DNA from 2 places in the Actinoplanes lobatus genome. Region 2 is predicted to be linked to the other one. Evidence: riboswitches for the same ligand, from Rfam matches in the RefSeq annotation. Region 2 holds a riboswitch; the other holds the start of a gene.

The links. A riboswitch is a leader RNA that binds a small molecule or an ion and turns the genes downstream of it on or off. The one in region 2 is predicted to bind S-adenosylmethionine.
Region 1: another riboswitch for S-adenosylmethionine. It lies ahead of thrC (threonine synthase); the one in region 2 lies ahead of BJ964_RS42385 (GNAT family N-acetyltransferase).

Annotation. Positions count from the first base shown of each region.
Region 1 covers NZ_JACHNC010000001.1:1,760,087-1,764,405, forward strand. Annotated here, with positions in the region: gene BJ964_RS07930 (hypothetical protein) at 1-161, opposite strand, end outside; gene BJ964_RS07935 (GNAT family N-acetyltransferase) at 244-747, shown strand; gene BJ964_RS07940 (hypothetical protein) at 768-1,244, shown strand; gene thrC (threonine synthase) at 1,422-2,705, opposite strand; SAM riboswitch class I at 2,715-2,855, opposite strand; gene BJ964_RS07950 (ABC transporter permease) at 3,027-3,896, opposite strand; gene BJ964_RS07955 (alpha/beta fold hydrolase) at 3,893-4,319, opposite strand, start outside.
Region 2 covers NZ_JACHNC010000001.1:9,293,766-9,298,084, reverse strand. Annotated here, with positions in the region: gene BJ964_RS42395 (DUF1810 domain-containing protein) at 1-323, shown strand, start outside; gene dacB (D-alanyl-D-alanine carboxypeptidase/D-alanyl-D-alanine endopeptidase) at 404-1,879, shown strand; SAM riboswitch class IV at 1,890-2,004, shown strand; gene BJ964_RS42385 (GNAT family N-acetyltransferase) at 2,015-2,653, shown strand; gene BJ964_RS42380 (HNH endonuclease family protein) at 2,658-3,296, opposite strand; gene BJ964_RS42375 (5'-3' exonuclease) at 3,495-4,319, shown strand, end outside.

The DNA of each region.
Region 1 (4,319 bases), 7.5 Mb from region 2:
GGATCGAACGACGGCATCGGGCCGAAGCCCAGGAACAGGGACAGCCACGCCCACATGTACGCCAGCGACGCGGCACTGGTGAGCAGCACGGCCAGGGCGATCCCCCACGGGCGGGCGCGCAGCAGCCGGATACCGGAAAGCCCCTCGGGCCCATCGTTCATCGTCGAATCATGGCGCAGGCCGCCACCCGGCTTCGCGACAACCCGGTTGCCGACCGGGTTGTCGCGGCGGTAGGGATTACCCATGGAGAACTGGGACGTACGCCGGGTCACCCCGGAGGACGCCGGGCGCATGCGGGCGCTCCGGCTGGAGATGCTGGCGGACAGCCCCCTCGCGTTCCTGGAGACCCTGGCGCAGGCGGCGGCCCGGCCGCACGAGAGCTACCGGCAGCGGATCCGGCAGTCGTCCGAGGGGTTCGAGACGGCCCAGTTCATCGCCGACCCGGGTGGGCCGCTGGTCGGGCACGCCGGCGGGATCGTGCTGCCGGACGAGCCACACTGCACGGTGATCTTCGCGGTGTACCTGACTCCGGCGTACCGGGGCGGCAAGATCCTCGGGCAGTTGATCGAGGCGGTCGCCGACTGGTCGGCCGCGGCCGGGCGGGACGAGCTGATGCTCGAGGTGGTGTGCGGCAACGGGCGGGCCGTCCGGGCGTACGAGAAGCTGGGTTTCGCCGACACCGGGGTGCGCCTGCGGCATCCGACCATTCCGGCCCTCACCGAGCTCCAGATGCGACGGCGGGCCTGATGGCCGGGCGGGGATGGCACGTGACGCGCACGGTCCTCACCGCCGTGAACGGGACGACCCTCATCGGTCTGCTGATCGCGCTGTCCACCGGGGCGCGGGTCCGGCGCGGCCGGCACGGCGTGCTGATCGCCGAGAACTACCGGCTCCGAATGCCGCCCGCGACCTGCTTCACGGTCGGCTCGGTGATCATCACGAAGCGCACCGCCGAGTGGCTGCTCGCCGAGGAGCGGGCCCGGCTGCTCGCCCACGAGAGCCGGCACGCCGGCCAGTACGCCGTCCTCGGCCCGCTGTTCTGGCCCGCCTACTGGCTGGCCTGCGGCTGGTCGATCGCGCTCACCACGTCCTACGGGGTACGCAACTGGTTCGAGCGGAACGCGGGGCTGGCCGACGGGCACTACCCGGAGGACCTGCCACTCCGGCCGTGGGCACTGCGCAGGCCCTGGGCGCTGCGGATGTTTGGTCGGGAGGACGGACGCACAACGCCTCCGGGCACGTAGCCGTTTGGGTCAGCGCTGGATCGTTGGGACCCTCGGAGATTGTCGCCAAGCTCAGGTGAGGGGCCTCGTACGGCGTCGCGTCCTCCCGCAGAGAGCATCCTGCCCATCCGGAGATCGGAGTGCAAGTCCTCGGAGGAGGTAATTCTCGACAACCGGCTGATCGCCGGTCACTGAGGGTTATCCCAGCAGGCCGGCTTCGCGAGCGCCACGCAGCGACGGCTTGATCGTGTGGGTCGGTCCAACCTGGCCGGCGACCGCGTCGAGGGTCTTCAGGCCCTCACCGGTGTTGTAGACGACCGTCTCCTTGGCGGGGTCCAGCTTCCCGCTCTCCACCAGCTTCTTCAGCACGGCCACCGTGGTGCCGCCGGCGGTCTCGGCGAAGACCCCGGTGGTCTCGGCGAGCAGCCGGATGCCGGCCCGGATCTCCTCGTCGTTGGCGTAGTCCATCCAGCCACCGGTGCGGCGGACCGCCTCGATCGCGTACGGCCCGGCGGCCGGGTCGCCGATGTTCAGCGACTTGGCGATGCCGGTCGGCTTCACCGGGGTGATCACGTCGGTGTCGGCGTGCAGCGCCACCGCGATCGGGTTGCAGCCCTCGGACTGGGCGCCGAAGACGGTCCAGCCGCCCTCCGGGGCCTCGGCCAGTCCGATCTCGACCAGCTCGGAGAACGCCTTGTCCACCTTGGTGAGCAGCTCACCGGACGCCATCGGGATGACCACCTGGGCCGGGATCCGCCAGCCCAGCTGCTCGGCCACCTCGTAGCCCAGCGTCTTGGAGCCCTCGGCGTAGAACGGCCGCACGTTCACGTTCACGAACGCGGTGTCCTCGAACTCGTCGGTCTCCACCAGCTCGCTGCACAGGCGGTTCACGTCGTCGTAGGAGCCCTGGATGGCGACCAGGTCACCGCCGTACACCGCGGTCGTGATGACCTTGCCCTGCTCCAGGTCGGCCGGGATGAACACGATGCTCGGCACACCGGCGCGGGCCGCGTGGGCGGCCACCGAGTTGGCCAGGTTGCCGGTCGACGCGCAGGAGAACCGCTGGAAGCCGAGCTGCTTGGCGGCGGTCAGCGCCACCGAGACGACGCGGTCCTTGAACGAATGGGTCGGGTTCTGCGAGTCGTCCTTCACCCACAGCGGGGCGCTCAGCCCGATCGCGGCGGCCAGCTGCGGGGCGGCGACCAGCGGGGTCATGCCCGGGTCCAGGGTCACCCGGGCGTCCGGGTCCTGGCCGGCCGGGAGCAGGGCCGCGTAGCGCCAGATGTTCTGCGGGCCCGCCTCGATCTGGGCCCGGGTCACCCGCGCGAGCGCCGCCTCGTCGTAGGCGACCTCGAGCGGGCCGAAACACTCGTAACAGGCGTGCTGCGCGGCCAGCGGGTACTCCGCGCCGCAGGCGCGACAGATCAGGCCACGAGCGGGCGAGGAGGAGGTGGCGGAGGGCGCGTCGACGACAGACGTCATTAGAGTTTCCTCTCATCTTTCCCCAACGGCGACCTGCCGAAACGGGGACGGAATTAGCACCTGCCACGTCGCTGCCTCGTCATCGAGAGTCATGCGCGGTGGTTGCCGGGGCTTCGTCGGGCCGTATCCCTCTGCCCCTCTGGATGAGGTATTCAGTTGTTTCCAACACCTTACGACGAGATCCCGCCAACACCACACGGAGTTCCCGAGGTGTGAGCCACCCCCCTCTCATGAGCGGGCGGCGGGGGACGGCCTGGAGGGACGCCTGGAGTGGCCGCCGCGGCCCACGGGACCCGGCACTTCCGTACAAGAAAGGGGGTTTTAGGAGGTTATGTCTTTTCGGGTGAAGCGGTAGAACGCGATCCCCCAGAACAGCGTGGCGTAGACGACCGCGGAGATGGCGCCCTTGGCCAGGTCCTCGGTCTGGACGGGGGTGGAGAGCAGGCCCATCCAGGCGTCCGTGTAGTGGGTGGGCAGGGCGTTGCGGACGCTGCCGAGGGCCTCGATCTGGTCCAGGATGCTGGACAGGATCCACAGGAGCACGGCGCCGCCGACCGCGCCCAGGGCGGCGTCGGTCAGGACCGACAGCAGGAAGGCCAGGCCGGCCACCACGAGCAGGGTGGTCGCCAGGTAGGCGAGGATGCCGAGCAGCCGGAGCACACCCTCGGCGGGCGGGATCTCGGCGGCGATCGTGCTGCCCAGCGGGGACCAGCCGTAGCGGAGCGTGCCGATCAGCAGCCCGGTGCCGGTGAGCAGCAGCAACGCGACGAGCGAGTAGGCGGCCGCGACGGTCAGCTTGACGCCGAGCAGCCGGGCCCGCGGGACCGGAACGGCCAGCAGATAGCGCAGGCTGCCCCAGCTCGCCTCGCTGGCCACCGTGTCGCCGAAGAACAGCGCCACCACCACGACCAGCAGGAAACCGGCCGAGACCGCCAGGCCGAAGAGGGCGAAGTTCAGGCCGCCGGAGGTGGCCAGGTCGGCCATGCTGCTGAACGCGCCGCCACCACCGCCGTCCTCGTCCGGTCCGCCCCCGCCGCCGAACTCGAAGGCGGCCAGGATGATCAGCGGCAGCAGCACCATGAAGCCGAGCGCCAGCTGGGTGCGCCGGCGGGACGCCTGGCGGCGCACCTCGGCCCAGATCGGCAGGGTGCGCGACGGCCGGTAGCCGGCCGCGGCCTCAAGCGAGCTCATCGGTCTCCACTTCCTCGCGAGTTGTCGCCGACCAGGGACAGGAACGCGTCCTCCAGGCGGCGGCGCGGCACCAGCCGCTCCACCCCGATGCCGGCGCCGACCAGCGACGCGACGATCTCCGAGCGGGCCGTCCCGTTCATGTCGACGATCAGGCCGTTCGCACCCTCCGCCTGGACCGAGAGCACGCCCAGGTCCTCCAGGATCCGGGTGGCGGCCGGTACGTCGGAAACCTCCAGCTGCACCGACGGCGACTCACCGACGATGTCACCGACCGGGCCGGACGCCACGATCCGGCCCTTGTTGACGACGACCGCGTGGGTGCAGGTCTGCTCCACCTCGGCGAGCAGGTGGCTGGAGACGAGCACGGCCCGGCCGTCGGTGGCGTACCGCTGGAGGACGCGGCGCATCTCGGCGATCTGCGGC
Region 2 (4,319 bases):
TGTGGTTCGTCTTCCCCCAACTGGCCGGGCTGGGCTCCAGCCCGACGGCACGGACCTACGCCGTCCGGGACCTCGGCGAGGCCCGCGCCTATCTCGGCCACCCCGTCCTGGGACCGCGGCTGGTCCGGTGCGCCGAGGCGATGCTGGAGCACCACGGGCGCACCGCGGAGGAGATCCTCGGCTACCCCGACGACCTGAAACTGCGCTCGTCGATGACGCTCTTCGCCCGCGCCGCCGATGACCCGGCCCTGTTCGAGCGGGTGCTCGACCGCTACTACGACGGGCCGGACGAGCGGACTGTCGCGCTTCTCGGCGGACTGTAGGGCATTCCACCGTCCGGCGGGGCGCCCGCGTGTGACGATCGCGGCGGTCCCGTTCCCGCCGACGCCGAGGTGGCCCCTTCATGCGACGTGCCCGCGCCCTCGTCGTGGCGGTGGCCGCCACCCTGCTCGGCGTCCCCGCCCCGGCGGCCGCGTCCGGCGGGGTCACCGGCGATCTCGACCGGATCCTCACCGGCGCCGCGCTGGCCGGCGCCACCGTCGCCGTGGACGTGCGCGACGCCGCCGGGGCCGCGGTCTACCAGCGGAACTCCGGTCTGCGGGTGCTGCCGGCCTCGAACCAGAAACTGCTCACCGCGGCCGCCGCGCTCGAGGTGCTCGGCCCGGGGTACCGGTTCCGTACCACGGTCCGCGCCCGTGGCGGCGACCTTCATCTGCGCGGACAGGGGGATCCCACCCTGACGGTCGCGCGGTTCGACGGGCTGGCTGCGGACGTCGCCCGGGGCCGGAAACGGTTCACCGGGCGGCTGGTCGTCGACGACACCTGGTTCGACCGGGTGCCGCTCGGGCTGGACTGGTCGTGGCAGGACGAGTCGTTCGGCTGGACCGCACCCGTCTCGGCGCTCACCTTCGCGGCTGACGAGCGGTCCGACACCGGCGCCGTCGAGATCCGCTACCGGGGTACGGGCGGGCGGCGCCCGTCGGTCACGGTGTGGCCGCCGACCCGCAGCGTGCGGGTGGTCAACCGGGCGGTCACCGGGCGGGGCGACAGTGTGAGCGCGGTACGGGTCCACGGCGGCCGGACGGTGACGGTCACCGGATCCGTCGCGCCCGGGCGCTCCGGGACCGTGCTGGTCTCGGTGCCGGATCCGGCCGTCACCGCGGCCGGGGTGTTCCGGGCGGCGCTGCGCCGGCACGGGGTGACGGTCGCCGGGGGCACGGTCCGGGGGCCGGTCCCGGGTACGGCCCGGATCCTCGCCACGCGGGTCTCCGCCCCGTTGCGCGAGATCCTGCGGCCGTTCCTGAAGCTCTCCCACAACGGCATCGCCGAGACGCTGGTCAAGGCGATGGGCCGGGCCGCGACGCCCGGAGAACCGGGGAGCTGGCCGACCGGGCTGGCCGCGGCGACCGCCGCCCTCGGTCGCCTCGGTGTCGACACCCGGCTGCTCACCATGGGCGACGGCTCCGGCCTGAGCCGCCGCAACTGGGTCACCGCCCGGCAGCTCACCACGCTGCTCACGGCGGCCCGGCGGCGTCCCTGGTTCCCGGCCTTCCGGGCGGCCCTGCCGGTGGCCGGCGCCGCGGATCCCCTGGTCGGCGGCACCCTGCGCCACCGCATGCGGGGCACCGCCGCGGCCGGCAACGTCCGCGCCAAGACCGGCACCCTGACCGGCGTGAACGCCCTCTCCGGCTACGTGACCACCCGCGACGGCCGCCACCTGACCTTCGCCGCCCTGATCAACGGCGCCCTGACCAGCGCGGGCCCCACCCTCGACCGGGTGGCCGTGGCCCTCGCCGAGAGCACCGGCCCGCCACGCGAGGCGGCCCCGGCCCATCACCGGACCGGAAACCGCGTTGAGCATCGGGCACGTATTCCCTAGGGTCGGGGCAGGTCATGAGCGCCAGCGCGAAGCCCCGGCTCGCTGGCCGGCAACCCCCTGCTCGTGGGCGGGGTGCCCCGGGTGAGGACCTGGTCCGGCGCACCCGTGCCGGTCAAGCCGCGATGGGGGAGTGCTGTGGATCATCCTGTGCTGGAAGGCTGTCGCGTCCGTCTGGAGCCGCTCGGCCGCCACCACGCCGCGGAGCTGGCCCGGGCCGCCGGGGGCGACCGGGACTCGTTCTCCTGGACCTGGGTGCCGGCGCCCGACGAGGTCGAGGAGTACATCGACGTGCAGCTGGGGCGGGCGGAGGCCGGCTGGCTCCGGCCGTACGCTCAGATCTGTCTCGTCTCGCGACGCGCCGTGGGCGCGACCGCCTACCTGGACCCGCGTCCGTGGCCCGGCACCGAGCGGCTGCACGCGATCGAGGTCGGCTTCAGCTGGCTGACGGCCTCCGCGCAGGGCACCGGCCTCAACCTGGAGGCCAAGCTCCTGCTGTTCGAGAACGCCTTCGAGGTGTGGGAGGCGGCCCGCGTCGATCTGAAGACCGACGCCCGCAACAGCCGCTCCCGGGCCGCGATCGCCGGGCTCGGCGCCCAGTTCGAGGGGGTGCTGCGCAACTGGTCGCGGTCATGGGCGACGGGCGAGGAGGGCCGTCTGCGGGATTCCGCGATGTACTCGGTCGTCGCCGAGGAGTGGCCGCGGTGCCGCGCCTACCTGCGGCACCGTCTCGCCGAAACCGGCCGGCCGGGGAGCCGGCCGGAATCGCGCGGATGAGGCGTCAGCTGGAGCAGGTGTTGAGCATGGTCTGGAGCGCGGTCTTCTCGGACGACTGGAGCTTCAGCGCCCAGTAGTACTTCACCGCGATCCACATCTTGGCGTAGGTGCAGCGGTAGGAGCTGACCGACGGCTGCCACGTCGACGGGTCCTGGTCGCTCTTCGACTGGTTCACGTTGTCGGTGACGGCGATCAGCTGCGGGCGGGTCAGGTCGTTGGCGAAGCTCTGCCGCTTGCTGGTGGTCCAGGCGTCGGCGCCGGAACGCCACGCCTCCGCCAGCGGGACCACGTGGTCGATGTCGAGGTCGGAGGCGGCGGTCCAGGTGGCCCCGTCGTACGGGGAGTACCACGAACCGGAGGTGGCGGCGCACGCCGAGCTGACGACGACGTTGGTGCCGTCCCGCTTCAGCACCGTCTCCCGCGTGTTGCAGGTGCCGGAGATGGTGATCCAGTGCGGGAACAGGTCGCGGTCGTAGGTGCTCGCGTTCGCCTCGGCGGCCACGGTCAGGGCGTTCAGGTAGGTCTGTGCGGTCGCCTTGGTCGGGATGCCGGTCGGGGCGGCCTGGACGGGGGAGGCCAGCAGACCGAGAGTGATCAGGCCGGCGGTGAGGCCGGCGATCAGGGGACGGGGGGAGAGGCGCATGAAACGGCTCCTTTGGTGTCGTCCGATTCGGACACTGAAGAACTACGGGAGCCAAACGTCACCGGATGATGACAAGCGTGAATTTCTTATGACCGAACAAAAAAGATCAAAATGGCGCCGGAAACATCCCGTTAACAGACGGCGAGCGCGCTCCGCCCGTACCGGAAACGGGGTCGGCGAAGCCGATAAGGTGGGCGGGTGAGACCTCTGCTGGCCGTCGACGCCCCGAGCCTCTACTTCCGTGCGTTCCACGGCATACCGGAGAAGGCGGCCCGGACCGCGGCCGGTGAGCCGGTGAACGCGATCCGCGGCTTCCTCGACATGCTCGCCCAGCTCATCCGCACCCGCCGCCCGGACCGCCTGGTGTGCGCGCTGGACGCGGACTGGCGCCCGGCCTGGCGGGTGGAGCTGGTGCCGTCGTACAAGAAGCACCGGGTCGCCCACGGTGACGTCGAGGAGGTGCCGGCGTCGCTGGAGCGGCAGGTGCCGGTGCTGCTGGAGACCCTCGAGGCGATCGGCATCCCGGCGTTCGGCGTGAAGGGGTACGAGGCCGACGACGTGCTCGGCACGCTGGCGTACGGGCAGCCCGCGCCGGTCGAGGTGGTCTCCGGCGACCGTGACCTGTTCCAGCTGGTCGACGACGCCCGCGGGACCCGCCTGCTCTACTGCGGCCGCGGCGTGGCCAAGCTGGAGGACGCCGACGAGGCGCTGGTCCAGGCGAAGTACGGGGTCGAGGCGCGGTGGTACGCGGACTTCGCCGCGATGCGCGGCGACCCCAGCGACGGTCTGCCGGGCGTGGCCGGCGTCGGCGAGAAGACCGCGGCGCGCCTGATCGAGAGGTACGGCGGGGTCGAGCACATCCTGGCCGCCCTGGACGACCCGGACGCCGGTTTCGCCCCCGGCGTGCGGACGAAGCTGTTGGCCTCCCGGGAGTACCTGGGCCGCGCCCTACCGGTCTGCAAGGTGGCCACCGACGTGCCGCTGCCCGCCTTCGACCCGGTCCTGCCGGCCGCCCCGCGCCAC